3 regions of the Streptomyces sclerotialus genome follow, and region 2 is predicted to be linked to each of the others. Evidence: riboswitches for the same ligand, from Rfam matches in the RefSeq annotation. Region 2 holds a riboswitch; each other region holds the start of a gene.
The links. A riboswitch is a leader RNA that binds a small molecule or an ion and turns the genes downstream of it on or off. The one in region 2 is predicted to bind cobalamin.

Region 1: it holds a riboswitch for cobalamin, as region 2 does, so the genes downstream of both, AAC944_RS24225 (ribonucleoside-diphosphate reductase subunit alpha) here and AAC944_RS12075 (SCO2321 family membrane protein) in region 2, are expected to answer to the same signal.
Region 3: it holds a riboswitch for cobalamin, as region 2 does, so the genes downstream of both, AAC944_RS31480 (ABC transporter ATP-binding protein) here and AAC944_RS12075 (SCO2321 family membrane protein) in region 2, are expected to answer to the same signal.

What each region holds. Positions count from the first base shown of each region.
Region 1 covers NZ_JBFOHP010000002.1:5,441,742-5,451,525, forward strand. Annotated here, with positions in the region: gene AAC944_RS24205 (tetratricopeptide repeat protein) at 1-936, shown strand, start outside; gene def (peptide deformylase) at 1,046-1,687, shown strand; gene AAC944_RS24215 (glycoside hydrolase family 20 zincin-like fold domain-containing protein) at 1,773-2,732, opposite strand; gene AAC944_RS24220 (ribonucleotide-diphosphate reductase subunit beta) at 2,847-3,956, opposite strand; gene AAC944_RS24225 (ribonucleoside-diphosphate reductase subunit alpha) at 3,956-6,430, opposite strand; cobalamin riboswitch at 6,585-6,715, opposite strand; gene mctP (monocarboxylate uptake permease MctP) at 6,969-8,585, opposite strand; gene AAC944_RS24235 (DUF3311 domain-containing protein) at 8,660-8,929, opposite strand; gene AAC944_RS24240 (YbdD/YjiX family protein) at 9,240-9,461, opposite strand; gene AAC944_RS24245 (carbon starvation CstA family protein) at 9,629-9,784, opposite strand, start outside.
Region 2 covers NZ_JBFOHP010000002.1:2,718,098-2,727,881, forward strand. Annotated here, with positions in the region: gene lanKC (class III lanthionine synthetase LanKC) at 1-712, opposite strand, end outside; partial or broken gene AAC944_RS12065 (aldehyde dehydrogenase family protein) at 1,036-1,338, opposite strand; partial or broken gene AAC944_RS12070 (MBL fold metallo-hydrolase) at 1,339-1,458, shown strand; cobalamin riboswitch at 1,563-1,702, shown strand; gene AAC944_RS12075 (SCO2321 family membrane protein) at 1,880-3,139, shown strand; gene AAC944_RS12080 (SCO2322 family protein) at 3,136-3,840, shown strand; gene AAC944_RS12085 (energy-coupling factor transporter transmembrane component T) at 3,837-5,000, shown strand; gene AAC944_RS12090 (ABC transporter ATP-binding protein) at 4,997-6,643, shown strand; gene AAC944_RS12095 (ECF transporter S component) at 6,729-7,589, shown strand; gene AAC944_RS12100 (lytic transglycosylase domain-containing protein) at 7,929-8,363, shown strand; gene AAC944_RS12105 (DinB family protein) at 8,529-9,053, opposite strand; gene AAC944_RS12110 (steroid 3-ketoacyl-CoA thiolase) at 9,178-9,784, opposite strand, start outside.
Region 3 covers NZ_JBFOHP010000002.1:7,150,222-7,160,005, reverse strand. Annotated here, with positions in the region: gene AAC944_RS31505 (ATP-binding cassette domain-containing protein) at 1-16, opposite strand, end outside; gene AAC944_RS31500 (ABC transporter ATP-binding protein) at 13-1,059, opposite strand; gene AAC944_RS31495 (ABC transporter permease subunit) at 1,040-2,875, opposite strand; gene AAC944_RS31490 (ABC transporter substrate-binding protein) at 2,902-4,383, opposite strand; gene AAC944_RS31485 (CPBP family glutamic-type intramembrane protease) at 4,448-5,437, opposite strand; cobalamin riboswitch at 5,570-5,742, shown strand; gene AAC944_RS31480 (ABC transporter ATP-binding protein) at 5,795-6,460, shown strand; gene AAC944_RS31475 (DUF72 domain-containing protein) at 6,533-7,423, shown strand; gene AAC944_RS31470 (Rossmann-fold NAD(P)-binding domain-containing protein) at 7,453-8,439, opposite strand; tRNA gene AAC944_RS31465 (tRNA-Met) at 8,584-8,657, shown strand; gene AAC944_RS31460 (SigB/SigF/SigG family RNA polymerase sigma factor) at 8,872-9,687, opposite strand.

The DNA of each region.
Region 1 (9,784 bases), 2.7 Mb from region 2:
GCGACCGACCGCGCTTTCACGCTGATCGGCGACGGCCGTTACGAGGACGCGGGCGCGCTGCTCACCCGCGCCGCCGACATGGAGCCGTGGCTGTCCGAGTCGTGGTTCAACCTCGCCCTGCTGCACAAGTTCCGGCACGACTGGGAGCAGGCCCGCACCGCCGGACTGCGCGCCGTCGCCCTGCTGGACCGCGAGGCCGGGGCCCCCGACTGGTGGAACGTCGGCATCGCGGCCACAGCGCTCCAGGACTGGCCGCTGGCCCGCCGCGCCTGGCAGGCGTACGGCCTGCACGTACCCGGCGAGGGCGCGCCCGCCGGGGAACCGCGCGGCATGCAGCTGGGCAGCGCCGCGGTCCGCCTCTCGCCCGAGGGCGAGGCCGAGGTCGTCTGGGGCCGCCGGCTGGACCCGGCCCGCATCGAAGTGCTCTCCATCCCGCTGCCGTCCTCCGGGCGCCGCTGGGGCGAGGTCGTCCTGCACGACGGCGTCCCGCACGGCGAGCGCACCACCACCGCCGGGCCGTCCTACCCCGTCTTCGACGAGATCGAGCTGTGGGCGCCCTCGCCGGTGCCCACCTGGGTCGTCCTGCTGGAGGCCGCGGGCGAGGCCGACCGGGACGCCCTGGAGCGGCTGGCCGCGGACGCCGGGTACGCCGCCGAGGACTGGTCCTCCTCCGTCCGCCTGCTCTGCCGCACCTGCTCCGAGAGCCGGATGCCCAGCGACGAGGGCGACGGCGCGCATCTGGACCCGCACGACCACAGCGAGCCAGGGCATCCGGGCCCGCTGGGCCACCGCACGGCCGGCTCCGGCTCCCTGTGGGTGCCCGAGCGGGAGTGCGGCATCGCCGCGCCCGCCGGGCTGGTACGGGGCCTGCTGGACGGCTGGGTCGCCGACAGCCCGGACACCCGCGAGTGGCGGGACCTCGAAGAGGTCTGCTGAGTCCCCGCCGGTTCCGTCGGCGGGCGGCGGGCGCACGGCAGGCCCCCGTACCCTGTACGGGCAGCTAAGAAAAATCTTTGCGGAAAATCGCGGAAGGCGTGCGGCGGACATGGCGCAGCAGGTGTTTGATCAAGACGGCGAGCAGCAGGTGAACGACGAGTTCGTCGACGACGTGACCGACGCGGACGAGCGGGAGAAGGCGTACCGCGAGCGCGGCACCTCCCGCCCGATCACCGTGGTCGGCAATCCGGTGCTGCACAAGGAGTGCAAGGACGTCACCGAGTTCGACGACGAGCTCGCGAAGCTCATCGACGACATGTTCGCCTCCCAGCGCACCGCCGAGGGCGTGGGCCTGGCCGCCAACCAGATCGGCGTCGACCTGAAGGTCTTCGTCTACGACTGCATGGACGACCAGGGCGTACGCCACGTCGGCGTGGTCTGCAACCCGGTCCTGGACGAGCTGCCCGCCGAGCGCCGGGTGCTGGACGACTCCAACGAGGGCTGCCTGTCGGTCCCCGGCGCCTACGCCGAGCTGGCCCGCCCGGACTACGCCGTGGTCCGCGGCCAGGACGCGCAGGGCAACCCGATCGCCGTCGAGGGCACCGGCTACTTCGCCCGCTGCCTCCAGCACGAGACCGACCACCTCTACGGCTACCTCTACATCGACCGCCTCTCCAAGCGCGACCGCAAGGACGCCCTCAAGCAGATGGCGGAGCGCGAGCCGCGCTACCCCGTGGTCGCCAACGACTGACGCGCCCGCGCGCCCGGCACGGTCCCACCGCGCCGCCGTCCCCCGAACGGGTGAGAAAGCCCGTTCGGGGTCCGGTTCCGGCCGTTCAGCGCTGCGCCGCGACGGCCCGTGCCGCGTCGGCGGTCGTGACGTCCGGTGCCGTCTGCACGGCCACCGAGTCCGCAGCCCGCTCGCTCAGCTGGAGCTGCGAGACGGCGTTACGGATCACCAGCCGCCCGCCGCCGTCCTCGGTCAGCTGCCGGCGCTGGGTCCGCGCCGCCGCCGCCGCACAGGGCTCCACGGTCAGCTCGCTGCCCGCCTCCAGCGGCGCCCCGCCGTGCAGCCTGTCCCGCCGGTCCTCCGGACAGCCCGCACCCTGCGCCGAGCGCACCGTGTAGTACCCGTCGGACGTGGCGCTCAGCGTCCAGGTGGCGCTGCCGGAACGCGCGAACGCCGCCAGGCCGCCGGTGCCCGGCGCGAGCCGCTTGCGGTACGCCATGGCGCGCAGCAGCCGCTCGAACCACTCCACGGACACGTGGAGGTAGCAGGCACAGACGCCGACGCCGCGCTCGCGGTACGAGGGGACGTCGGTGGCGGAGCCGCGCGGCGCGGTCCGGTCGCCGAGCAACTGCAGCGCGGTACGCGTCCCGCAGAAGACGCCGGTGGCGGTCGCGGCCGTGACGGTGAGCCGGTCCCCGGACGTCAGCCGATATCCCTCCTCACCCCACTCGCCCTGCAGCTCGGCGTCCTGGCGGAGCACGAGGTCGCCGGGGCGCGCGGGGCGGCTGCTGACCGCGGGACGCGTGCCGCTGCGCTCCGCCAGCTCGCCCGCGAACCGGCGGGCGTCCCGCTCCGTACGGGCGTCGGCGTGCTCCAGGACGATCAGCGGGCGCGCGGCGAGCCGGACCCCACCCGGCGCGGCGTCCCACTGGCGGAGGGAGGGGAGCACGTCGGGGGCCGCGCCCGGGGGACCGGCGGCGGTGGCACCGCCGGCGGGGAGGAGCGCGGCGAGCACCGCGAGAACGGTGCCGGCGAGCCCGGTGATCAAAGGTCTGCTGCTGGCCATGGCCACCTCTCATCGGAGAGTCGCACCATGGCCCGTGTCCCGTGGTGTGTCCATGGACCCACCACGGGACGTCGTTGGACTTCTGGAGCGCCGGACTTCTGGAAGGCCGGGCTCCTAGAAGTCGTCGTCGAAGGCGACCGAGCCCTCGACGGCGACCTGGTACGCGGAGGCCCGGCGCTCGAAGAAGTTCGTCAGCTCCTGGACGTTCTGCAGCTCCATGAAGGAGAACGGGTTCTCCGAGCCGTACACCGGCGCGAAGCCGAGGCGCCGCAGCCGCTGGTCGGCGACGCACTGCAGGTACTCGCGCATCGAGTCGGTGTTCATGCCCGGCAGGCCGTCCCCGCACAGGTCACGGCCGAACTGCAGCTCGGCCTCCACGGCCTCCTTGAGCATGTCGGTGACCTGCTGCTCCAGCTCCGCGTCGAACAGCTCGGGCTCCTCCTCGCGCACGGTGTCCACCACGGCGAACGCGAAGTCCATGTGGCAGCTCTCGTCGCGGAAGACCCAGTTCGTGCCGGTCGCGAGCCCGTGCAGCAGACCGCGCGAGCGGAACCAGTACACGTACGCGAACGCGCCGTAGAAGAACAGCCCCTCGATGCACGCCGCGAAGCAGATCAGGTTCAGCAGGAAACGGCGCCGGTCGGCCTTGGTCTCCAGCCGGTCGATCTCCTCCACCGAGTCCATCCACTTGAAGCAGAACTGCGCCTTCTCGCGGATGGAGGGGATGTTCTCGACGGCGGCGAACGCGGCGGCGCGGTCGTCCGGATCGGGCAGATAGGTGTCCAGCAGCGTCAGGTAGAACTGGACGTGTACGGCCTCCTCGAACAGCTGACGGCTCAGATACAGCCGCGCCTCGGGGGAGTTGATGTGCTTGTAGAGCGTCAGCACCAGGTTGTTCGCCACGATCGAGTCGCCGGTCGCGAAGAACGCCACCAACCGGCCGATCAGGTGCTGCTCGCCCGGCGACAGCTTGGCGAGGTCGGCCACGTCGGAGTGGAGGTCGACCTCCTCCACGGTCCAGGTGTTCTTGATCGCGTCGCGGTAGCGGTCGTAGAAGTCCGGGTACCGCATGGGGCGCAGGGTCAGCTCGAAGCCCGGGTCGAGGAGGTTCTTCACGGCTCCGGGGGCGGCCGTGTGCGTCTGTGCGGCGGCGGTTCCGGTGGTGGGGGCGACGGCGCGCAGCGCCGTCGTTGCGGAGTGGTGGTCGGGCGACGGATTGGGCATTACTGGCAGGCCTCGCAGGACTCGGGGTTTTCCAGGGAGCAGGCGATCGCTTCCGGATCGGCCGCCTGCTGGGGGACGGTGGCGGTGGCGGTGGCGCCCGTACCGCGCGCGGCGCTGACATCAGCGGCTGACGCCGCGCGCGCGATCCGGGTCGCCGGACGCGACCGCAGGTAGTACGTGGTCTTGATGCCGCGCTTCCAGGCGTACGCGTACATCGAGCTGAGCTTGCCGATGGTCGGCGCCGCCATGAACAGGTTCAGGGACTGGCTCTGGTCCAGGTACGGCGTGCGGTCGGCGGCCATGTCGATCAGCGCGCGCTGCGGGATCTCCCAGGCGGTGCGGTACAGCGCGCGGATCTCCTCGGGGATCCACGGCACGTCCTGCACGGAGCCGTTGCCCTCGCGCAGCGCCTCACGGGTCCGCGCGTCCCAGCTGCCCGCCTTCTTCAGGTCCTCCACCAGATACGCGTTGACCTGCAAGAACTCCCCGCTCAGCGTCTCGCGCTTGAAGAGGTTGGAGACCTGCGGCTCGATGCACTCGTACACGCCGGCGATGGACGCGATGGTCGCGGTCGGCGCGATCGCGAGGAGCAGCGAATTCCGCATGCCCGTCTCCGCGATACGGGCGCGCAGCGCGGCCCAGCGGTCCGCCCAGCGCGGCTCGGCGTTCGGGTAGTGATCGGGGTGCAGCACACCGCGAGCCGTGCGCGTCGCGGACCAGTTCGGGTGCGGCCCGTGCCGCTCCGCGAGGTCCGCGGAGGCCTCGTACGCCGCGAGCATGATCCGCTCGGAGATCCGGGTGGACAGCTCACGCGCCTCGGGCGAGTCGAACGCCAGCCGCAGCCGGAAGAAGACGTCCTGGAGCCCCATCAGGCCCAGGCCCACCGGACGCCAGCGCGAGTTGGACGCGCCGGCCTGCTCGGTCGGGTAGAAGTTGATGTCCACCACGCGGTCGAGGAAGGTCACGGCCGTACGGACCGTGGCGTCCAGCTTCGCCCAGTCCATCGCCTCCTCCCAGCCGGCGGCCTCGTCGCGGAGGTGCGCCGCGAGGTTGACCGACCCGAGGTTGCACACGGCCGTCTCGCCGTCGTCCGTGACCTCCAGGATCTCCGTGCACAGGTTCGAGGAGTGCACGACTCTGCCCGGCTCCGCCGTCTGGTTCGCGGTGCGGTTGGCGGCGTCCTTGAAGGTCATCCAGCCGTTGCCGGTCTGCGCCAGCGTCCGCATCATCCGCGCGTACAGCGTCCGGGCCGGCACCGCCTTGACGGCCTTCCCCGCGGCCTCCGCCTTCCGGTACGCGGCGTCGAACTCCGCGCCGTACAGATCCACCAGCTCCGGCGCGTCCACCGGCGAGAACAGCGACCAGTCCTGGTCGGCCTCGACCCGGCGCATGAACTCGTCCGGGATCCAGTGCGCGATGTTCAGGTTGTGCGTCCGCCGCGCCTCCTCACCCGTGTTGTCCCGCAGCTCCAGGAACTCCTCGATGTCCGCGTGCCAGGTCTCCAGGTACACGCAGGCCGCGCCCTTGCGACGACCGCCCTGGTTCACCGCGGCGACCGACGCGTCGAGCGTCCGCAGGAACGGCACGATGCCGTTGGAGTGCCCGTTCGTGCCGCGGATCAGCGAACCGCGGGCACGCACCCGGGAGTACGACAGACCGATGCCGCCGGCGTGCTTCGAGAGCCGCGCGACCTGGTGGTACCGGTCGTAGATCGAGTCCAGCTCGTCCAGCGGCGAGTCCAGCAGATAGCAGGAGGACATCTGCGGATGACGGGTGCCGGAGTTGAACAGCGTGGGGGAGGAGGGGAGGTACGAAAGGGTGCTGGTCAGCCCGTACAGCTCGGCGACGTCCGCGAGCGCCCGCGCGGAGCGGTCCTCGGCCAGGCCGCACGCCACCCGCAGCAGGAAGTGCTGCGGCGTCTCGATGACCTTCCGGGTGATCGGGTGACGCAGCAGATAACGCGAGTACACCGTGCGCAGGCCGAAGTAGCCGAACCGGTCGTCGGCGCCGTCCGTGAGCGCCTCGTCGACCAGCGCGTCCAGCGCGGCGGCGTGCGTGCTCACGAACGCGGCCGTGGAGTCGGCGATCAGGCCCTCACGGTGGCCCGTGGCGACCGACGCGGCGAACCCCGTCGCGCCCTGGCTCGCGGCCTCCTCGGCGATCGCGGCCGTCAGCAGCCGCGCGGCCAGCTTGGAGTACTGCGGCTCGTCACCGATCAGACCGGCGGCGGCCTCCATCGCCAGCTCCCGCAGCTCCGCCTCGTCCGAGCCGGCGTGCCGGCCGCGCAGCGCGGCCGCGGCGACCTTGCCCGGGTCGGTGGCCGGCAGGTCAGCGGTGAGGTCGGTCAGGGTGCGCAGCAGGGCCGCGCCGGGGCCGTCGTGGCCTTGCGCGGGCGCCGGCCGGGCCTCCTGTGCCGACTGGGCCTGTTGTGCTGACTGCGCCTGTTGTGCTGACTCCGCGGGCGCGATGGTCACCTTGTGCTCTCCTCACTCGGCCGGCGCCGGAGGAGGGGTGACGGAGGCGTACGGGCAGCCGCGCCGGACGCCTTGCCGGGCACGCGGGCACACCACGCAGCGTCCACCGGCCCAACCCACGGAGCCCGGACGTCTCGACGCCCGCACCGGGACGGCTACGGGCGTACCGTCGGCAGGTCATCGGACTTGCTGAGTGCGCAGATACCCACTCAGCACACCGTTGCGGGACAGTTCCGGATTCGCACCGGATTCCCCTGCGGCGACAGCGAGGACGAGCATACATCTTGTGTCGCCCCTCGCGACCAATCCCATATCTTGTGTCGCCGTGCTGCTGTGCGTACTGCTGTGCGTACTGCTGTGCGTACTGCTGTGTGTACTGCTGTGTGTACTGCTGTGTGTACTGCTCTGCGTGCCGCGGTACGTACGGATGGTCACGGCCCGCGGGTGCCCTGGCAGGGCGGCCGTGGTGCAGCCGGGCAACGACAACGGGCCGCCGGTTTCCACCGGCGGCCCGTCGGCCTCACGCACACAGGCGGGGTCAGTGGGCGGATCCCGCCGTGGCCGGCGGCAGCTCCACCTGCACGCCCTTGTCACCGGCGTCCGCCGTGTAGTCCTCCGGCGAGGTCTCGTCGACCCCGGCCGGCGCCTTCACGGCCCGCAGGACCACCGTCAGCACCACCGTGACCAGCGCGTTCAGCACGAACGCGGTCAGGCCGATGTAGCCGATCTCGCCGATACCGGGAATCTCCGCGTTCGAGCCGCCGAAGTGCTTCTGCGTCGGGCTCGCCACGCCGTACGCCGCGACCGTGCCGTACACCATGCCGACCGCCCAGCCGGCGAGCAGCGCCCAGCGGTGGAACCAGCGGGTGAACAGGCCACCGACCAGCGACGGCATGGTCTGCAGGATCCAGATGCCGCCCAGCAGCTGGAAGTTGATCGCCACCGTCTTGTCCATCGTCAGGACGAACGCCAGCGCGCCGACCTTCACCAGCAGCGACACCAGCTTGGCGACCTTGTGCTCCTGCGCGGGCGTCGCGCCCGGCTTGAGGAAGTCCTTGTAGATGTTGCGGGTGAAGAGGTTCGCCGCGGCGATCGACATGATGGCCGCGGGCACCAGCGCGCCGATACCGATCGCGGCGAACGCCACGCCCGTGAACCAGTCGGGGAACATGTTCTCGAACAGCTGTGGAATCGCCAGCTGCCCGTTCTGCACCTTGATGCCGGCCGCGATCGCCATGAAGCCCAGCAGCGCGAGGAGGCCGAGCATCAGGGAGTACAGCGGCAGGATGGTGGTGTTGCGGCGGATCACGTTGCGGTTCTGCGAGGACAGCGTCGCCGTGATCGAGTGCGGGTACATGAACAGCGCCAGCGCCGAGCCGAGCGCCAGCGTCGCGTACGCCCACTGCGCGTTCGGACCGCTCGCCAGCTCTCCGCGCGGCTTGCCCGTGGCCGGGTTGGTCTCCGCGAAGGCGTCCCCCGCCACGTGGAAGATGTGCTCGAAGCCGCCCAGCTCGATCGGGATGTAGATGATCGCCACGGCGATGACGAGGTAGATCAGACCGTCCTTGACGAACGCGATCAGCGCGGGCGCACGCAGCCCGGAGGAGTAGGTGTAAGCGGCCAGCACGCCGAAGGCGATCAGCAGCGGCAGGTCCTTGATGAACCAGTTCGTGTTCTCCCCGCCGCCGACGCCCATCACGTCCAGAACGGCCTGGATGCCCACGAGTTGCAGCGCGATGTACGGCATCGTGGCGAGGATGCCGGTGAGCGCCACGGCCAGCGACAGGGCCTTGGAACCGAAGCGCCCGCGCACGAAGTCCGAGGTGGTGACGTACCCGTGCTTGTGCGACACCGACCACAGCCGCGGCAGGAACGTGAAGATCAGCGGATAGACGAGGATCGTGTACGGCACGGCGAAGAAGCCGGCAGCGCCTGCCGCGTAGATCGCCGCGGGCACCGCCACGAAGGTGTACGCCGTGTAGAGGTCGCCGCCCAGCAGGAACCACGTCACCCACGTACCGAAGCTACGGCCGCCCAGGCCCCACTCGTCGAGGTTGTCGGACTGCTCGGCCTTGCGCCAGCGCGCGGCCAGGAAGCCCATGATCGTCACGGCGACGAAGAAGAAGACGAAGACGGCGAGCGCGATGCCGTTCACGCCGCCGGCCGCGTCCGCCGCGAGGGCGTGGCCGACGGGAGCCTGCGCTCCGAGCGTCTCTGTTGCCAGGGTCATCACTCGGACACCCCGTCCTTGCGGGCGCGCAGCGCACGCTGCTCACGCTGCACGAGCTTGTACGCGACCATCGTCAGCGCCGTCGAGATCAGCACCCACAGCATCTGGTACCAGTAGAAGAACGGGATGCCGATCAGGGTCGGTTCGACCTTCGCGTACGAACTCACCCACAGCATCGCCACGAACGGAGCGAGCAGGCACAGGCCGGCCACCACACGCGTGGGCGTGACGATCGGCCCGGATCCGGGTGTTTCGGCTGGCTCTGTCATATCCGCTACTCCGTCCCTGGCGATCATCTGTGCAATGGCCGGAAATCTAAGCGCCAGGGGCAGTTGACGTCACCCACTGTCCGCATATCGGTACGGACACGGTTCGGGCCGGGAAGGGTGACGGGCGGGGTTGCATGGGGGTGCGGGGTGCGGGGTGCGGAGTGCGGGGTGCGGGCAGGGCTTCGGGGGTGGAGTGCGGGTGGGGCTTCGGGGTGGGGGCGGGGGGCGTCCGGGGGCTGGGAGCTGGGCCTTCGGGGGGCTCCCCCCCGCCCCGCCCCCTCCCCACCCCCTCCCCGCACCCCCCTCTCTCTCAGCAGCAGCGGAAGCCCGCGCGGGGGTCGCCCTCCCGGGCGTCCGTGCGACGGCGTTCGAACTCCCGGCGGCTGGGCACCGGGGCGTCGGGATCGTGTCGACGGAGATGCCCGACATACCGCTCGTACGCCGACTCACCGGTCAACTCCCGTACGTACCACCGCACCCCGCGCCCCCACCGCGCCACCGCGGCCCCCCACCGAGACCTCCGGCCCGGCATCCGCGCCACCTCTCCCATACGCGCTCCCCTCGTCTCCCGAGCCGTACGCGGTACGTCCGCCGCCCACGCGGCACGCGCTGCGTCCGTCGCCCGGGCCGTATGCGCATCGTCCGCGTCCCAAGCCGTACCCGCTGCCCCCGTCATCCGTGCGGCCCGCTCCGGGCCCGTCATGTCCGCGCCCCCTCGTGGCCGTCCCCGGTTGTGGCTGCGGCCAGTTCCGCCTTCTCCTCCCGTGTGGCTATCAGCCCTGCGGGGGCCACGATGCGTGAAGCGACGTACGGTGCTTCCTTCAGCGGCGTCGCGTCCGGTGTGCGGACATGGCG
Region 2 (9,784 bases):
GCAGGTCGGCGACGGTGGTAGCGTTGCGCGCCTCCAGGTGCGGGGCCAGGAAGTCCGGCAGCCGCACCCACTCGGGCGGCCGGAAGGCGGGCTCGTGGCGGTCGGGGACCAGCCGGCCCTCGGCGTTCTCGATGGCGGGCACCAGCGCCCCGGTGCCGTCGACGCAGTACCGCCGCGCGAACCCGCCGTACCGCACGTACAGCGGGCCGTCGTGCCACCGCAGGTCGCTGAGGATGGAGGGGCCCGGCTCGCCGTCCAGCAATGAGCCCAGCTCCTCCAGAATGCGATGGCATTCCGCCTCGTCCAGCGGGTAAATGGTGGCAAATTTGCCGCTCGACGCCCGGTCCGCGTATTTGGAATTCCGCAGCCGCAGCGGTCGCGGACCCGGCACGAATTTGAACGGTACGGCCCGGGAGACGCAGTAGTCCCACACCTTGGAGGCAATCTTCTCCGCATTGTCCGGGCAGGCCGACACATGTACCTTCCACCCCTGGGCCGGCCTGCCCGGACGCGGGTTCCCCTCGCTGTCCACGGGATTCACGTGGAGCCAGTCCCCGGAGAGGAAACAACGCCACCCTTCGGGGACCGCGCGCTGCGCCGCTTCGTACACCGCACTGTCGTCAGCTGCGGCACCTTCCCCGACGGACAAACGGTCCGGGGTTTCATAGAAATACCTGTCAGCCAGGCAGTACACCTCGTACCGCTTGTCCATCGTCTCCCCCCTCGGCGGCGTGGAGAAGAGATTTCCACGTGCAAGGGGGAGTGGACAGTCACAGACGTCATGAGGTCACCGTGAGGAACGCATGAGTAACTCTAAGTACGAACCAGCTGGTCGCACGCACGTTCGCCTGGCGTTACTCCTCCGGCGGGAAGAGTGCTTCCCCGGAGACGGCCTCCGTAATCAGGATCGCCTCGACCGGACAGCTTTCGGCCGCCACCAGCACCGCCTCCCCGGCGTCCACCTCGCCCTTCACCGGGTGGGACTGCCACGCGGAATCCAGCCGGAACCCCTCCGGCGCCGTGCTCGCGCACAACCCCCGCCGGGAGGTGGATCATCTTGTGGTCCAGGTACGCGCCGTACCCTTCGGGGCCGGGCTCCCGCCCGATGCCACTGTTCTTGCAGCCGCCGAACGGCCCGAGCGTGTCCAGGCCGAAGGTGTTCACGGAGTACGTGCCGGTCCGCACCCGGCGCGCCACCTCGATGCCGCGCTCGACGTCCGCCGTCCACACCGGCCCCGACAGCCCGTGGTCGGAGTCGTCGGCGATCCGTACCGCCTCCGCCTCGTCCTCGTACGGCAGCAGACAGATCACCGGCCCGAAGATCTCCTCGCGGGCGGCCCCTACGGCTCGCGCACCATCGCCCTCTCCGAGGCCGAGACCCATCTGCGGCGGCTGGTGAAGCGGGGGCCGGCCGAGCCGGTGCCGGGCACGGACCCGGTGGCGTACCGGGCGGTGTGAGGCGGACGCCGTCCGAGCCGTGTGGAGCGGGCTCCTTCCGGACGCCTGGCGTACGGGCCGCCGTACCCGTCCCGTACGTGCCGCGGACCGGCCGCTACCCGCCGGTTAAAGTGTTGCGACAAGTTCATTCGTGCCCGACCGGGGGAAGCCGGTGGAAAACCGGCGCTGACCCGCAGCCGTGAGCCCTGGCGCGCAGCAGCGCGCCGGAGTGAGCCGGAACACCCGGCGGGGCACACCCAAGGCTCCCGCGTACCGTACGGCCGCCCTCCCTCGGCCACCCGGCGCGCGGCACCGTCGAGGTATACGGAGCTGAGCCCGGTGCCACCGCGCCCGCGCACGCCGCGGACGTGGTGCGGCGGAGCGCGGCTGCGTGACCTCCCACCTCGCGCACCCCGCGAACCGACCGAGAGGCACCGACCCCATGGCCATCACGGCCCGCTCCCTCGCCGCCCCGGCGCGCCGCTGCGCCGCGGCCCTGGCCGCCGCCGTGCTGTGCGCGGCCGCTGCCCCCGCCGCGTTCGCCGACACCCCGGCGCCCAGCGCTTCCCCGAAGCTCCCGAAGGGCCTGTACGGCAGCACGGACCCGAAGTACGACGGCGTCTGGCGCCAGTCGCTGGCGCTGCTGGCCCAGGACACCGCGGGCGTGCGCCCGGCGGACCGGGCCGTGGACTGGCTCGCGGGGCAGCAGTGCGCCGACGGCGCGTTCACCGCGTACCGCGCCGACGAGAAGCAGGACTGCGACGCGAAGACGATGCGGGACACCAACCAGACGGCCGCCGCCGTCCAGGCGCTGGCCGCGGTCGGCGGGCACGCCGACACGGTACGCAAGGGCGTCTCCTGGCTGAAGTCCGCGCAGAACGACGACGGCGGCTGGGGCTCGGCGGCCGGCGCCCCGAGCGACGCCAACTCCACCTCGATCGTGATCGGCGCGCTGACCGCCACCGGCACGAAGGCCTCGGCGCTGCCCGAGAAGGACGGCACGTCGCCGTACGACGCGCTGCTCACCTTCCGGCTCGGCTGCGACGTGAAGGAGGCGGACCGCGGCGCGTTCGCGTTCCAGCCCAAGGACGGGAAGCTCACCGCCAACGCGGACGCGACGGCGGCCGCGGTGACCGGGGCCGTGGGGAAGGGCTTCGTCGTCGAGCCGGGCGGGCACGCCGCGAAGAAGACCTCCTGCGAGGAGGCGGCCGAGGACGCCCAGGGCGCCGCGAACTCAGGCGCCGACCACCTCGTCTCCGTCATGGACGCGCACGGCCACCACCTGATGTCCGCCATGCCCGGCGCCGAGGACCAGCCGGACGTCGGCACCACCGCCGACGCCGTGGTCGCACTGGCGGCCGCCGGCCGGCCGGACGACGCGAAGCAGCCGCTGGAGTGGCTCCGCGGGCACTCCGCCGCCTGGGCGAAGCAGAGCGGCCCCGCCGCGTACGCGCAGCTGATCCTCGCCGCGCACGCCACCGGCGCCGACCCGCGCGACTTCGGCGGCACGGACCTCGTGGCCAAGCTGAACGCGACCGGACCGAAGCCCGCCTCCGACGGGTCCGCTTCGCAGGCGGACGAGAAGGACGCCGAGCAGGACGGCGGCGGCATCTCGGTGTGGTGGGTCGTGCTCGTCGGCCTGGCGGCGGGCGCGGGCATCGGCTTCCTGCTGAGCGGCCGCAGGAAGCAGAACCAGCTGTGAGGAACGCCGTACGGTTCGCGCGCGGCGCCGGCGCCCTGGTCCTGGCCGGTACGGCCACGGGCCTGGCCGCCGCGCCCGCGCACGCCGAGGAGTACCGCTACTGGTCCTTCTGGACGGCGGACGCCACGGCACACGGGAAGAGCGGCTGGTCGTACGCCACCGAAGGGCCCTCCACAGCGCGCCCCGAGGACGGCTCCACGGCCGGCTTCCGCTTCACGGTCAGCGCCGATTCCGCGCGCGCCGCGGCCCCGCGTCCGGCGGTCGACTTCGACGCGGTCTGCGGCGGGACGAAGGCCGCCGAGGGCCGCAAGCGGGTCGCGGTCGTCGTCGACTTCGGGACGAAGGCGGACGCCCCGAAGGGCGGGACGCCGCCCGCGGCCCGGACGGAGTGCGCGCGGGTGCCCGAGGACGCCAGCGCCGGAGAGGCCCTCGCCGCGGTCGCCGCACCGCTGCGGTACGACTCCGGTGCGCTGCTGTGCGCGATCGCCGGCTACCCGGAGAAGGGCTGCGCCGAGCAGGCCGGCGGGCCGGCGGAGGAGTCCGCCGACGCGGCCTCGCCCGGCGACGGCGCGACCGGCGACGGCGCGACCGACGGGGACACCGGTGCCGGCGGGCCGTCCACCGGCCTGATCGGCGGCATCGCCGCGGTCGCCGCCCTCGGCGCCGCCGCGGTGTGGCAGGCCCGGCGCCGGCGCCGATGACCGCCCCCGACCGGCTGCGTGCACCCCTCGCCGCCCGGGGGCGCGCGCTGCACGCCGGGGCGTGGTGGCTGTGGGCGCTGGGCCTGGCGACGGCCGCGTCCCGCACCACCAACCCGCTCCTCCTCGGGCTGCTCATCGGCGTCGCCGGGTACGTCGTCGCGGCCCGCCGCACCGACGCGCCCTGGGCCCGTTCCTACGGCGCCTTCGTCAAGCTCGGCCTGGTCGTGCTCGCCATCCGGCTGGCCTTCGCCTTCGTGCTCGGCTCGCCCGTGCCCGGTACGCACGTCCTGGTCACGCTCCCCGAACTGCCGCTGCCCGACTGGGCCCGGGGCGTCCGGATCGGCGGCCGGGTCACCGCCGAAGGCATGGTCTTCGCGCTGTACGACGGGCTGAAGCTGGCCACGCTGCTGATCTACGTGGGCGCCGCCAACGCGCTCGCCAACCCGGCCCGGCTGCTCAAGTCCCTGCCCGGCGCGCTCTACGAAGCGGGCGTCGCCGTCGTCGTCGCGATGACCTTCGCCCCGAACCTGGTCGCCGACGTCCAGCGGCTGCGCGCCGCACGCCGGCTGCGCGGCCGCCCCGACCGCGGCCTCAAGGCACTGCTCCAGGTCGGACTGCCGGTACTGGAAGGCGCACTGGAGCGCTCGGTGGCGCTCGCGGCGGCCATGGACGCCCGCGGATACGGCCGTACCGCACAGGTGCCGCGCGCCGTCCGGCACACCACCACCGCACTCACCCTCGGCGGCCTCCTCGGCATCTGCGCCGGTACGTACGGGCTGCTCGCGGCCCAGGGCGCCGGTTACGGACTGCCGGTGCTGGCCGCCGGGCTCGCCGCCGCGCTCGCCGGGCTGTGGCTCGGCGGCCGGCGCTCGGTCCGCACCCGCTACCGGCCCGACCGCTGGGGACCGCGCGCCTGGCTGGTCGCGGGCTCCGGCGTGGCGGTGGCCGCGCTGATGATCTGGGCGAGCGGGTACGCGTCCACGGCCCTGCACCCGCCGGCCGTACCGCTGACCGCACCGGCGCTCCCCCTCTGGCCGGCCCTGTCGGTCCTGGTGGGCCTGGTACCGGCGTTCGTCGCCCCGGTACCGGCGAACCCGCCGACGAAGCCCGCGAAGCAGCGCCCTCAGCACCCGAAGGACCCGAAGGAGACGACGACGTGATCCGGTTCGAGCAGGTGTCGGTGACCTACGCGGACGCCGGTACGCCCGCCGTCCAGGGGATCGACCTGACCGTCCCCGAGGGCGAACTCTGCCTCCTCGTCGGCCCCTCCGGCGTCGGCAAGTCGACCGTCCTGAACGCCGTCTCCGGCCTCGTACCGCACTTCACCGGCGGCACCCTGCACGGCCGGGTCACCGTCGACGGCCGCGACACCCGCACCCACCGGCCACGTGAACTGGCCGACGTGGTGGGCACGGTGGGCCAGGACCCGCTCTCCCACTTCGTCACCGACACCGTCGAGGACGAGCTGGCGTACGGCATGGAGTCGCTCGGCCTCGCCCCCGACGTGATGCGCCGCCGCGTCGAGGAGACCCTCGACCTCCTCGGCCTCGCCGCCCTCCGCGACCGCGCCATCACCACCCTCTCCGGCGGCCAGCAGCAGCGCGTCGCCATCGGTTCCGTCCTCACCACCCATCCGAAGGTGCTGGTGCTGGACGAGCCGACCTCGGCCCTGGACCCGGCCGCCGCCGAAGAGGTACTGGCCGTGCTCCAGCGGCTGGTCCACGACCTCGGCACGACGGTCCTGCTGGCCGAACACCGGCTGGAACGCGTCGTCCAGTACGCGGACCAGGTCATCCTGCTGCCGGCGCCCGGCGCCGCACCCGTCATCGGCGACCCCGCCGAGATCATGGCGGTCTCCCCGGTTCACCCGCCGGTCGTCGCCCTCGGCCGGGCGGCGGGCTGGTCACCGCTGCCGCTGACCGTGCGGGACGCCCGCCGCAAGGCCGGCGCGCTGCGCGAGCGGCTGGCCGGGCGGTCCCCGGCGTCCCCGGGCGCGGCCGCCGGAGCGCCGCCCTCGGCCGGAGCCGCCGCCGCGCCGGTCGCCGAGGCCGCCGGGCTGTCCGTACGCCGCGGCCGCATCGACGCACTGCACCGCGTCGGCCTGGCCGTACGCCCCGGCGAGACCGTCGCCCTGATGGGCCGCAACGGCGCGGGCAAGTCCACCCTGCTCAACACGCTGGTCGGCAGGCACGAGCCGGCCGCGGGCTCGGTACGGGTGGGCGACGCCGTGCCGCACCGCACCGGCCCGCGCGAGCTGCTCCGCCGGGTCGGCCTGGTACCGCAGGAACCGCGTGACCTGCTCTACGCGGACACCGTCGCCGCCGAGTGCGCGGCAGCGGACTCCGACGCGGGTGCCGCGCCCGGCAGCTGCCGCGCCCTGGTCACCCGGCTGCTGCCCGACGTACCGGACGGCACCCACCCCCGCGACCTCTCCGAAGGCCAGCGCCTCGCCCTCGCGCTCGCGATCATCCTCACCGCCCGGCCACCACTGCTCCTGCTGGACGAGCCGACCCGCGGCCTGGACTACGCGGCCAAGGCCCGGCTGGTGACCGTGCTGCGCGGGCTCGCCGCCGAGGGCCACGCCATCGTCCTGGCCACCCACGACGTGGAACTGGCGGCGGAGCTCGCCCACCGCGTCGTCATCCTCGCCGACGGCGAGATCGTCGCGGACGGCCCGACCGCCGAGGTCGTGGTCTCCTCCCCGTCCTTCGCGCCGCAGGTCTCCAAGGTCCTCGCCCCGCTGCCCTGGCTCACCGTCCCGCAGGTCACCCACGCGCTGGCCGCAGCGGAGCACACGGCATGAGCGGGGAAGAACCCGGCATGAGCGGCGGGGAGCACGGCATGAGCGGGGAGAGCACGGCATGAGCGGGGGAGAGCAAGAGCACGGCATGAGCGGGGGCCGGGGAACGGCGCAGGCTGCCCGTACGGTGCAGCGGCAGGTACGGGCGATCCGGCTCGGGCCGCGGTCGGTGGCCGCGCTCGTCCTGGTCTCGGCCGTCGGCGTGATGGCCTTCGGCTGGCCGCTGCTGGCGGACTCCGCCTCCGGCCTCGCGCACTCCAAGGACGCGCCCTGGCTGTTCGCCGCGCTGCTGCCGCTGCTGCTCGCGGTGGTCGTGGCGACCATCGCGGACGCCGGCCTGGACGCCAAGGCCATCGCCATGCTCGGCGTGCTCGCCGCGGCCGGCGCGGCACTGCGTCCGCTGGGCGCGGGCACGGCCGGCATCGAGCCGATGTTCTTCCTGATGGTGCTGTCCGGGCGGGTGCTCGGGCCCGGCTTCGGCTTCGTGCTCGGCGCGGTGTCGATGTTCGCCTCCGCCCTGCTGACCGGCGGTGTCGGCCCCTGGATGCCGTTCCAGATGCTGTCGATGGGCTGGGTGGCCATGGGCGCGGGCCTGCTCCCTGGGCCCGACCGGCTGCGCGGCCGCCGCGAGATGCTGCTGCTGGCCGGCTACGGCACGCTCTCCTCCCTCCTCTACGGCCTGATCATGAACCTCCAGGGCTGGCCGTACATCGCGGGCCTGGCCTCCGGCGTCTCCTTCGTCCCCGGCGACCCGCTCCCGGAGAACCTCGCCCGCTTCGTCACGTACTGCCTGGCCACCTCCCTCGGCTGGGACCTCCCCCGCGCCCTGCTCACGGTCGTCCTCACCCTCACCGTCGGCCCCGCTCTCCTCAAGGCCCTCCGCCGCGCCACCCGCCACGCGGCGTTCGACACCCCGGTGACCTTCACGACGACGCGCGACGGGGGTTGAGGCGCCCCGGTTGAGGCGCCCCGGGGGCCTCCCCCCTCCCCCCCACCCCGCCCCGCCCCCGCCTTCTGTGAAGCCCCGCACAGGGACCTTGGTCACATACGAAACCGCATAGCAGGAAGCGGCGCGCGCTCCTGCCCCGGCCGGGCCCCGGTCCGCCGTCCCGGTCCGCCGTCCCGCTACGAAGCCCCTACGTACCGGCCGCGTACCGGCATCGCTTGCCGTCCCCCCGAGCCGCCTCCCACGGTGAAGTGGTCGCCGGGCCCGCAAACCTCACCGCTGCCCGGCGACTCACCTTGCCCCGTGCTCCCGTCGGAAGGTCCTCCCTCCGTGCTGTCCCCCGTGTCCTCGGCCGCCGGCCGTACCGCTTCCCGTCTCGTCACCCGTCAGCGGGCCGCGGGCGCTGCCGCCGCCGGTGCCGTGGCCCTCGGCGCCGCCACGGCCGCCTTCGCCGCCACCCCGGCGCACGCCGCCGAGCGGGCCGGTGCGAGCGAGGCCCAGGCCGCGGCGCACCAGCAGATCCCGGACCAGCGGCAGTACCAGTGCTTCAGCAACATCGTGGAGCGCGAGAGCGGCTGGGACCCGCAGGCCACCAACGCCTCCTCCGGCGCCTACGGCCTCGTGCAGGCCCTGCCCGGCTCGAAGATGGCCACGGCCGGCGCGGACTGGAAGACCAACCCGGAGACCCAGGTCAAGTGGGGCCTGAACTACATGAACGAGCGCTACGGCAGCCCCTGCGGCGCCTGGTCCTTCTGGCAGTCCCACAACTGGTACTGAGCCGACTGGTACTGCGCCGGCTGGTGCTGGGCCAACTGGTATTGCGGCAACTGGTCCGAGGCGACTGGTACGGAGCCGGCACCGGACCGCGGACGGCTCTCCCGCCGCTCCCCGCTTCCCCTTCCCCTTCCCTTTCTCTCTCTCCCCCGACGGCGTGTCCGGGCCCTAGACCCCGGTCGCGCCGTCGATGCGTTCGCGGAGCAGGTCCGCGTGGCCGTTGTGCCGGGCGTACTCGGCTATGACGTGGACCAGGATGCGGCGGAGCGAGACGGGCTGTCCGCTCGCCGCATGGGTGCCGGTGACGTCCAGCGACGGCGCGGCGGCGACGAGCTCGCGGGAGTGCGCGCACTCGGCGCGCCAGAACGCGAACTCCTCCGCCGGGTCCCCTTCCAGCATCTCGAAGTCCTGGTCGGGGTGGTCGTCGGAGTAGTAAGGGAAGTCGTCCCGCTCGCCCGCGAACTGCACGCGGAACCACCAGTGCTCGACGCCGGCGAGGTGACGGATCAGGCCGTGCAGGCTCAGCCCGGACGGCGGGATGCTCTTGTCCGAGAGGCGCTCGGGCGGCACGCCCGCGCACTTCAGCTCGAAGGTCCTGCGGTGCCAGTCGAGGAACGAGGTGAGGATCTCGCGCTCGTCGCCGACCAGCGGCGGGGCGGGACGCTCGGCCGTCCCCGCCCAGACCGGCGGCATGTTGTCGGAAGGGATCTTCGGAGGGGCTGCCGAACCCGCCGGTTCCGTCGGTTCTGTCGTCATGGCAGGAGTGTGGCAGGCGCCACTGACAACGGCCGTCGGTCGTCGTCGTGAAGCCGGGCCGTCACAGGCGCTGGATGATCGTTCCCGTCGCCAGTGCCCCGCCCGCGCACATCGTGATCAGGGCGAATTCCTTGTCGCTGCGCTCCAGTTCGTGCAGGGCCGTGGTGATGAGCCGGGCTCCGGTGGCGCCCACCGGATGGCCGAGGGCGATGGCCCCGCCGTTCACGTTGACCTTTTCCAGGTCCTGCTCGAAGACCTGGGCCCAGGACAGTACTACGGAGGCGAACGCCTCGTTGATCTCGACGACGTCGATGTCCTCGAGGGACATGCCGGCCTTGCCCAGTACGGCCCGGGTCGCGTCCACCGGGCCGTCCAGGTGGAAGTGCGGGTCGGCGCCGACCAGTGCCTGGGCGACGATGCGGGCCCGCGGCTTCAGCCTGAGCGCCCGGGCCATCCGCTTGGACGCCCACATCACCGCGGCGGCCCCGTCGGAGATCTGCGAGGAGTTGCCCGCGGTGTGGACGGCGGTGGGCATGACCGCCTTGAGTCCGCCGAGCGCTTCCATGCTGGTATCGCGCAGCCCCTCGTCGCGGTCGACCAGCCGCCACATGCCCTGGCCGGCCGCCTGCTCCTCCTCGGTGGTGGGCACCTGGACCGCGTAGGTCTCG
Region 3 (9,784 bases), 4.4 Mb from region 2:
GCACGGAAGTCGTCATGCGGGCTGCTCCAGGAACAGGCCGGACGCCGCGTACGGCACGTCGTCCCGGCGATGGCAGGTGACCTCGTGGCCGTCGCCGGCCGGCCGCGGCAGCGGCTCCTCGGTACGGCAGCGGTCCTCGGCCAGCGGACAGCGCGGCGCGAAGGCGCAGCCGGGCGGCAGCCCGTCCGGGGCGGGCGGAGCGCCGGGGATGACGGGCAGCCGCCGGCCGGTGCGGCGGCCCCCCGGCCCGTCCGGCGGCAGCGAGGCGAGCAGCCCCGCGGTGTAGGGCGCCCGGGGGCGGTCCAGCACCTGCCGTGCCGGCCCCTGCTCGACGGGACGCCCGGCGTACATCACCAGCACCCGGTCGGCGTGCTCCCTGACCACCGCCAGGTCGTGGGTGACGAGCACGAGGGCGGCCCCGGCCGCCGCCCGCCGCTCGCCGAGGACCCGCAGCACCTGCTCCCGCATCCCGGCGTCGAGGGCGGTGGTGGGTTCGTCGGCGACCACCAGGGCCGGTTCGTTGACGGTCGCCATGGCGATCACGGCGCGCTGCCGCATCCCGCCGGAGTACTCGTGCGGGTACGCCCGTGCCTTGCGCGCGGCGTCGGCGATGCCCACCCGGTCCAGGGCGGCGACCGCCCGTGCGCGGGCCTCCTTGCGCGAGACGCGGGACACCGACCGTACGGCCGCGGCGAGTTGGTCGCCCACCGGGTGTACGGGGGACAGTGCGGACAGGGCGTCCTGCGGTACGAGGGCCACGCGCCGGCCGCGGAGGGCGGCGACGGTCCGGGGAGCGGCGCCCACCAGCTGGGTGCGGGCTCCCGTGCTCTCCCGGAGCCGTACGCTCCCCGTGGCCGTCGCGCCGCGCGGGAGCATGCCGAGCAGCGCCCGCGCCGTCAGCGACTTGCCCGCGCCCGACTCCCCCACCACGGCCAGCGTCCGGCCGGCGCTGACGTCGAAGGACACGCCGCGTACCACGTCGGTGCCGTCGAAGGAGATCCGGAGGTCGCGTACGGAGAGGAGCGGATCGGCGTGCTGATCACGGTGCGGTGCGCTCAACGGACGTCTCCTTCCGGGGAGTTGCGTCGAGGTGGTGGGCGGGACGGGAGGACCGGCCGGAGCGGGTGGCGCGGCCGGTCACGGCGCCACGGAGGCGGGCGGGGCGGCCGTCCGACGCCGGGCGGTCGTCCGCGTACGCCGCCGTCGACACCGCGAGGCCCGCCAGCAGGGCCAGCGCGACGGCCGGGGCCAGCGCCGCCCACGGGGCCCGCTCCACGTACGCGCGGGACTCGTCGAGCAGCAGCCCCCATTCGGGCGCGGGCGGCTGGGCGCCCAGTCCGATGAAGCCCAGGGAGGCGAGGGCGAGGGCGATGCCGGGCAGGCGGAGGACCGCGTGCCGGGTGACGGGCCCGGCGACGGACGGCAGCACGTGCCGGGTCAGGATCCACCAGGGCGGCGCGCCCATGGCCCGTTGGGCGGTGAGGAACGCCGACGCGCGGACCTCCTGCACCAGGACCGCCGCGTGCGCGGCGAGCGGCGGCCAGGAGATCAGGGCCACCGCGAGGGCCGCGCCGCCCGTGCCGGGCCCTGCCGCCGCCGCGACCAGAATGCCGACGATCACCGGGGGCAGCGCGTTCGCGATGTCCGCTGCGCCGGTCGCCACCCCCGGCAGGAAGCCGAGGGCCAGCGCCACCAGCAGGCTCAGCGCGCACACCGCGGCCGCCGTGCCGACCGTCGAGGCCGCACCGTGCCCGAGGCGGGCCAGCACGTCACGGCCCAGTCCGTCGGTACCGAGCGGATGCGCCCACGACGGGGCGAGCAGCCGGGCCGTGGTGTCCACCGCGTACGGGTCGCGCAGCAGACCCCAGCCGATGGCGGCCGGCAGGACGGCACCCAGCACCACCGGCACCGCCGGATGCGCGCGCACCGGACGCGGCGCGGGCAGCGTCAGCCCCGCGTCGCGCAGGGCCGGGCCCAGGAGCCTGCGCCGGACGAGTGCCGCCAGCGCGCCCGCCGCCAGGCCGAGGGCGAGCAGGGCGAGCACGGCGCCCTGGAGCAGCGGCAGGTCCTGGGACTTGGCCGCGCCCAGTGCCGTACGGCCGATGCCGGGCACCGCGAAGACCGTCTCCACGGCGACCGCGCCGCCGGTCAGGCCCACGGCCGCCATGCCGAACTGCGGGACGAGGGGCGGCAGTACGCGCCGGAGCGCCGCCGCCGCGATGCGGGCCCGCCCGGCCCCGGCGCCCCGCCACAGCGCCACCCACCGCTCGTCCAGGACGGCGGGCAGCGCGTCCGCGACGAGCCGGCCCAGCAGCCCGCCGGCGGGCACGCCGAGGGCGACCGCCGGCAGCACCAGGTACTGCGGGCCCTGCCAGCCGGACGTGGGCAGGACGCCCAGCCACACGCCGCACACCAGGAGCGCGACCGTGGCGAGCAGGAACTCGGGGACGGCGGCGAGCATCGCGGCGAGCGCCCCGGCCGAGCCGCGCCCCCGCACCAGCACCGGCGCGACCAGGACGCAGGCCAGCAGCACAGCGACGCCGAAGGCGGCGGCCATCAGGCCGAGGGACACCTGGAGCCCGGCGACCACGGACGGCAGGACGTCGGTGCCGGAGACCCACGAGGTGCCGAGGTCCCCGCGCAGCACCCCGAGAGCCCACCGCCCCAGCGCGGACAGCGGCCCCACGTCCAGTCCCAGGTCGGCGCGGATCGCGGCCAGTGCCTCCGGGGTCGCCTCCTGCTCGGCCGACCGGGCTCGCAGCACGGTCAGCGCCGGGTCCCGGCCGGAGAGCCAGGGCAGCAGTCCGACCGCCGCCACCACACCGGCCAGGCAGAGCACGCGGACCGGCCCGGCGGCGCCGACCGGCCGCCTCACGAAAGATTCTCTGCGACGTTCGGGGCTCACTTGATGCGGGTCTCCGCCGTGACCAGCTCGCGCTCGCGCGGGTCGTGGGCCGCGCCCGTGACGCGCGCGGCGTCGCCCTGGATCACACGCTCGTGCAGCAGCGGCACCGCCGCATCCGTCGCGAGCACCGCCGCCTCGGCCTCGACGACCGCCTTGCGGCGCGCGTCACCGACCTCGTGCCGGCCGGCCTCGGCCAGCGCCTTGTCGGCCTTCCCGTCGGCGAGCTGGGAGATGTTGAAGGAGCCGTCGGACCCGAAGTCGCTGTAGAGGTAAGCGGCCGGGTCGCCGGAGTCGAGGACGGTCGCGCGGGAGAGGAGGAACGCGTCGAACTTGCCCGCCAGGGCGTCCGACTCGATGTTGGCGTACTCGCGGATCTCCAGCTTCACCTTGAAGCCGGCCTTGCGGAGCTGCTGCTGGAGCGTCGCGGCGACCTCGGGCAGCTCGGCCCGGTCGGTGAACGTACCGATGGTGATCGTCTTCCCGGGTGCGGCACCGGCCGCCGTCCGCTTCACCGGCGTCCGCAGACCGTCGGCCCAGGGGAGCGCGGGGCCGAGCAGTCCCTCGGCGACATCGGCCCGGCCCTCGTACACGCCCTTGACGATCGACTTCGCGTCGATCGCTTCCCGGACCGCCGCCCGCGCCGAGGCGTCCTCGAAGGCGCCCTTCCCGGTGTTGAGGTACAGCGTGTTGGTGCGCGGCATCGGCACCTCGGTGATCAGGTCCTGGTCGAGCACCGCGGCCTGCGAGACCGGCACCGCTTCCACGATGTCGGCCTCGCCGCTGCGCAGCGCCGCGGCCCGCGCCGTGCCGTCGGGTACGAAGGTCACGTCGATGCCCGGGGCCTGGGCCTTGCGACCCCAGTAGCCGTCGTAACGGTCGAGGGTCGCCGAGGAGGTGCCGTGGACGTCGGTGAGCTCGAAGGGGCCGGTGCCCGCGCCGACCGGGTCCACCGTCTTCTTCCCGTACGCCCTGGCCGCGAGGACCGACAGCTGCGGCGAGCTGAGGCGCTGCGGGACGAGCGGGTCCTCCTCGGCGGTGGTGACGACGACCGAGTCGCCCCGGGTCTTCGCGGTGAGCTCGACGCCGTCGAGGATGCGGGGCTTGGGGGAAGCGGTCGCGGCCCTGGTCAGGGAGCGGACGACGGCCTCGGGCGTGAGCCGGGTGCCGTCGTGGAAGGTGACGCCGTCCCGGATGGTGAACGTCCAACTGCGGCCGTCGCGCCGCCAGTCGGTGGCCAGCGCGGGCTTCGCGTTCCCGTCCGCGTCCAGCTTCACCAGCGTCTCGGCCGTGGACCAGCGGGAGAGCTTGAAGGCGTCGTCGGAGAGCGGGGAGAGGCCCGAACGCGGCGGCTGCATCATCGCCACGCGTATCCGTTCACCTTCGGAGGACGTGCCACCGGGACCGGACGACGCCGAGAAGCAGCCGGTGAGCAGTACGGAGGCCACGGCTAGGGACAGGAGGCGGGCGGGCAGGCGCACGGAACTCTCCGGTAAAGGGACGGTCAAGAGGAGACGGGAAAAGGTAACACGATGACAATCGTTTTCAATAGTTCCCGTTCTCCGGACCGCGGCCGAAGCGCCTGCACACCGCGAATCCGGCGGCGGCGAGCAGCAGGTACGCCGGTACGAGCAGGACCGCGTCCGGCGTCATGAGCTCCGCCGACCAGCCCGCGCCCCGCGCGTCGCCCTCCAGCAGGAGGCGATTGACGCTCAGGAACGTCAGGTGGGCCCCGATGGCGGCCCAGAGCGGGGACCGGCGCACGGCCGTACGGGCCGCGACGAGGGTCAGCCCGAAGACCGCCAGCAGGATCAGGTAGTCGGCCGGGGGCTGCCCGTCGGGCGCGAAGCCGATCGGCTGCGGAGCCCGGCCGAGCAGCCGGGCCGTCCCGGCTTCCACGACCGTCGACGCCGCCGGCACCAGCAGGAACACCGCCGTGGTGCCCAGTGCGGTGACCGTGCCGCCGAAGCGCTCGCGCAGGGCGGTCCAGGTGTGGCCGCGCAGCGTCGTCTCCTCCGGCAGCGCTTCGAGCAGCAGGGCGACCACCGCGTTGGAGACGAGGAACCCGGCGAGGGTGCCGAGGTCCGGACTCGACCAGCGCAGCATCCCGCCCGCCGTGGCCGCGCCGAGTACGAGTGCCGCCGCTGCCGCCGTCACGCCGACGCCCGTCAGGAACGCCCGTACGCTCGCGCCGGGGCCGCCGAAACCGAGCGGAGCCGCCGCGCGGCGCCGGTGCACGGCGACGACGACCGGCACGGCGAGCACACTGACGAGTGCGGCCGGGATCAGGCGCGCCGCCAGGCCCGAGGCACCGACGCGGTCGGCGACGGCCGTGCCCAGGGTCGTACCGCATCCCAGCGCGACGGCCATGACCAGACCACCGGCCAGGGCCCGGCCCACCGCCGCCGTACGCGACGTGGTGGGGGCGGGGCGGGGAAGGTCCGCCGTCCGTCGTTCTCTGATCGTCCCGCTCCGCCGCATACCTGCCCGGACCTCGCGTTCGTACCTCGTGTCGCCGACTCGTACCTCTGGCATCGTCGCCGTCGGCACCGCCTCCGACCTCCTGCTCAGGAGGGAAAGCCGGCTACATCCTTCGGTCTACGCGGGCGGGAGCTCCCACCTCCGGTCGCCGGCCGGTGCCGTGAAGTGCCTGTGGTAGCTGCGTGGGCCAGTCGTACCTTGCATGCGCATGTGCACATGTATGGGTCAGGGAATCCGGTGCGAATCCGGAACTGACGCGCAGCGGTGAGGGTGACGGGCGGGGCATCGGCCACTGGACGGCGCACGCGGTCCGGGAAGGCGTCCCGTCCGGGTGACCCCGAGTCCGAAGACCTGCTGGCGGCCTCCGGTGCGTGCCGCGCCGGGGGGAACACCGCAGACCGGGCTTCGCCAGTGCTCGCCCCGGACTCCGGCACCGTCACCCTCGACGGCCGCCGGCTGGGTGACACGGGCCGCCGGACGGTCGCCCGGCGCGTCGCCGTGGTCGACCAACAGGCCGAAACCCGGAGCGCGTTGACGGTACTGGACGTCGTACGCCTGGGCCGCGTCCCGCACCGCAGCGCATGGACGCCGGCGTCGGCGGCGGACGAGGAGGCCGTCCGTACCGCACTGGCCCGAACCGGCATGGCCGACAAGGCACACCGGCACTGGCACACCCTCTCCGGCGGCGAACGCCGGCGGGCCCAGATCGCCCGCGCCCTCGCCCAGGAGCCGCGTGAACTGCTGCTGGACGAGCCGACCAACCACCTGGACATCCGGCACCAGCTCGACCTGCTGAACCTGATCGCCGGCCTCCGCCTCACCAGCATCATCGCGCTGCACGACCTGAACCTGGCGGCGATGTACTGCGATCAGCTCGTGGTCCTCAAGGAGGGCCGGGTGGTGGCCGGCGGCACCCCGCAGGAGGTGCTGACCGAGACGATGGTCGCGGGCGTGTACGGGGTACGCGCGCGCATCACCCGGTCCGGGCCCGAGGACCGGCCCCACATCCGCTTCCTGCACACGCACACGTCCGCCCCCGCTCACCCGCCTGCCTCCGGGACGGGCCGGGGGCGGTGACCGGGAAGGCCGCTGGAACGCCGATCGCCACGCAGCACGGCTGCTCCCCGCGACACGGGGTACGCGGGCGCCATGAACAGCAGTGGGATCGCGGTCGGTACGTGTTCGTGGACGGACCAGGCGCTGGTACGCAGCGGCTGGTATCCGCGGGGACGCCGGGACGCGGAAGGCAGGCTGCGGTACTACGCCGAGCGGTTCCCCGTCGTGGAGGTCGACGCCACGTACTACGCACTGCCCAGCGCGCGGAACAGCGCACTGTGGGCGGAGCGCACACCGGACGGCTTCCGCTTCGACGTGAAGGCGTTCTCCCTGCTCACCGGGCACCCCACTGCACCGCACGCGCTCCCGCCCGGCCTACGGCCGGCACGCGAGCGGCCGGGCGCCGCGCGGGGCACCGACCCGGCGCTGCTCGACGAGGTCTGGGACCGGTTCGGACAGGGGCTGGAGCCGCTGCGCCGGGCCGGCCGCCTCGGCACGCTCCTCTTCCAGTTCCCGCCGTGGTGCGCGCCCGGCAGCCGGTGGGAGACGTTCCTCACCGCATGCCGGCAGCGGACCGAAGGGTGGCCCGTGGCCGTCGAGTTCCGTCACCCGGCCTGGTGGCAGGGGGACCAGGCGGAGCGGACGACGGCGCTTCTCGCGGAGCTGGGCATGGCGGCCGTGGCCGTGGACATGACCCGGACGCTCCCCCGTTCCGTCCCGCCGGTCACCCCGGTGACCTCTGCGCACACGGCGGTGGTCCGCTTCCACGGCCGCAGCGCCTCGTGGGGCAGCGGCAGCAAGGAGGACCGCTTCCGCTACGCCTACGCACCGTCGGAGCTGGCGGAGTGGGTACCGCGCATCCACGACATGGCCGCGCGGACCGACCGGGTCCACGTCCTCTTCAACAACTGCTGCGGGGACGCGGCGGTACGCGCGGCGGAACACATGCAGCACCTACTGGCCGGCGCCGGCCACCGCGGCTGAACACCACACCGCGGCCGGCCCCGCCGCCGTCAGCCGAGCGCGTCGAGCAGCTCGCGCTCGCGCGCCGCGCTGAGCCCGGCCCGGCGCGCGCGGTCCAGGCCCTGCTCCCGCTCCCAGCGCAACGTGTCGGCCAGCAGCTCCGCCGGGGGCCGGTGGCGCAGCCCCGCGGCACGCGCCGCGGCGCCGCTGCGCGCCGACCACCCCTGCCAGCCCGGCTCGACCAGCCACATCGGCAGCGACTCGGCCCCCATGTACTCGGCCACGCCCTGCGCGAGCAGCCAGGCCGAGTCCGCGGTGACCACGGGGCCGGTGTGGCCGCCGACGGCGCGGGACAGCTCGATCCACTCCGCGAACGGCACGACCGGCCCGACGGCGTCGTACGTCCCGGCGCGTCCCGCCTCCGAGGCGTCGAGCACCCAGGCCGCGAGGTCCCGCACGTCGACCGCCTGGGTCGGCATGTCCGGTACGTCGGGCACCAGCATCGGCCCCAGCGGATCGCGCGCGGCCCTGGCCACCCAGTAGCCGGAACGCCCGCTGTGGTCCCCGGGTCCTCCGATGAGACCGGCGCGCACCACGAGGAGACGGTCGCCCACGGCAGCGGCCGACGCCTCCTCGCAGGCGGCCTTCGCCTCGCCGTACGACTCACGGCCGGCCTCGCTCCGGCCGGTGGGAGCGAGGAGGGGAGCGGACTCGTCGGCACCCACGGTGGCGTGCGAGGCGTACGCGCTGATGGACGAGACGTAGACCCAGTGCCGGGCCCTGCCGCCCAGTGCGTCGAGCGCCCCGCGGACGAACCCGGGCTGCCACGACACCTCGACGACCGCGTCCCAGTCACGGCCGGCCAGCGGCGCGTACGCCGCCGGGTCGCGCCGGTCGGCGCACACCAGCACCGCGCCGTCCGCCACCCCTCCGCTCTCGCCTCGCGCGAGGCACGTCACCTGATGGCCGCGCCCGATCGCCTGTCGCGACAGCTCCCGCCCCAGCCAAGCCGTCCCACCCAGCACCAAGATCTCCATTGCGCCACCCAAGCACCGCCCGCCCGTTCCCCGAACGCGGTTCGCTGTCAGCGGAGTTCACAGTGACGGTGCCGCGCGGCGGTGCCCCGCCTCCGCCGCGATTGGGCTTTCGACCGGACCATAGCGTAGGGTTGCATTCACCGACGCGGGGTGGAGCAGCTCGGTAGCTCGCTGGGCTCATAACCCAGAGGTCGCAGGTTCAAATCCTGTCCCCGCTACTCATCGCAGCCGGCCCCTCGACACTCGTCGAGGGGCCGGCTGCTTTCGGTGTCACCGAGGTGTCATCGAGGTGTGGCGTTCAGGCCGCCTCGCCGGCCGCGCTCGGCCGGCGGACGGTGTGCCGGCCGGGTGCGGCCGGCGCCGGGCGGCCGCGGCGTACCAGGAGTCGGTACGCCGCTGACCGGACCCGGATCGTGAGCAGGCGTGCCGTCCTCACGCCGCGGCACGCTCGCCACGGCTCTCGCCGATGCGGTCGGCGATCTGGCGGCAGGTGCGGGAGATGATGCGGGAGACGTGCATCTGGGACAGGCCCAGCCGCTCGGCTATCCGGCTCTGCGTCATGTCGCGGAAGAACCGCAGGTAGAGGATCTCCTTTTCGCGCTCGGGGAGTTTGGTGAGGTACGGCTTGACCGCTTCCCGGGCGACGACCAGGTCGAAGCCGGCCTCCGGGGTGCCGAGGGTGTCGGCGAGCGAGCAGCCGTCGTCGCTGTTCTGCAGCTCCGCGTCCAGGGACAGGGGACTGAAGCTGTTCAGGGCCTGCGAACCGAGCAGCACGTCCTCGACGGGCATGCCGGTGTGCTCGGCGATCTGCTCGGGGGTAGGGCCGTGGTCGTCGATGCTGCTGGTGAGTTCCTGACGGGCGGCGCGTACGCGGTTGCGCAGTTCCTGGACCCGGCGGGGCACGTGCACACCCCACATGTGGTCCCGGAAGTGGCGCTTGATCTCGCCGATCACGGTGGGTACGGCGAAGCTCTCGAAGGCGTTGCCGTGCGCGGGGTCGTAGCGGTCGACCGCCTTGACCAGCCCCATGGCGGCCACCTGCTGCAAGTCCTCCAGGTTCTCACCGCGGTTGCGGAAGCGGAGTGCGAGGCGCTCCGCCATCGGCAGCCAGGCACTGATCACCCGGCCGCGGAGCTCCTGCCGCTCGGGGCCGTCCGGCAGGGCGACCAGGCGGCGGAAGTCCTCGGCGGTGTCGGGAGCGTCGTCGTGCGGGTGCCGGCCGCGGCGCTGGGGAGCGGCCGGCGTCACCGCCCGCGCACTCCGGCGCTGCCGCTTGATGCCGCGGGGCTTGTTCGGCGGCCGGTTCGGGGCCTGGTCGGCGCGTCGCCGCGCGGCCCGTGCTTCC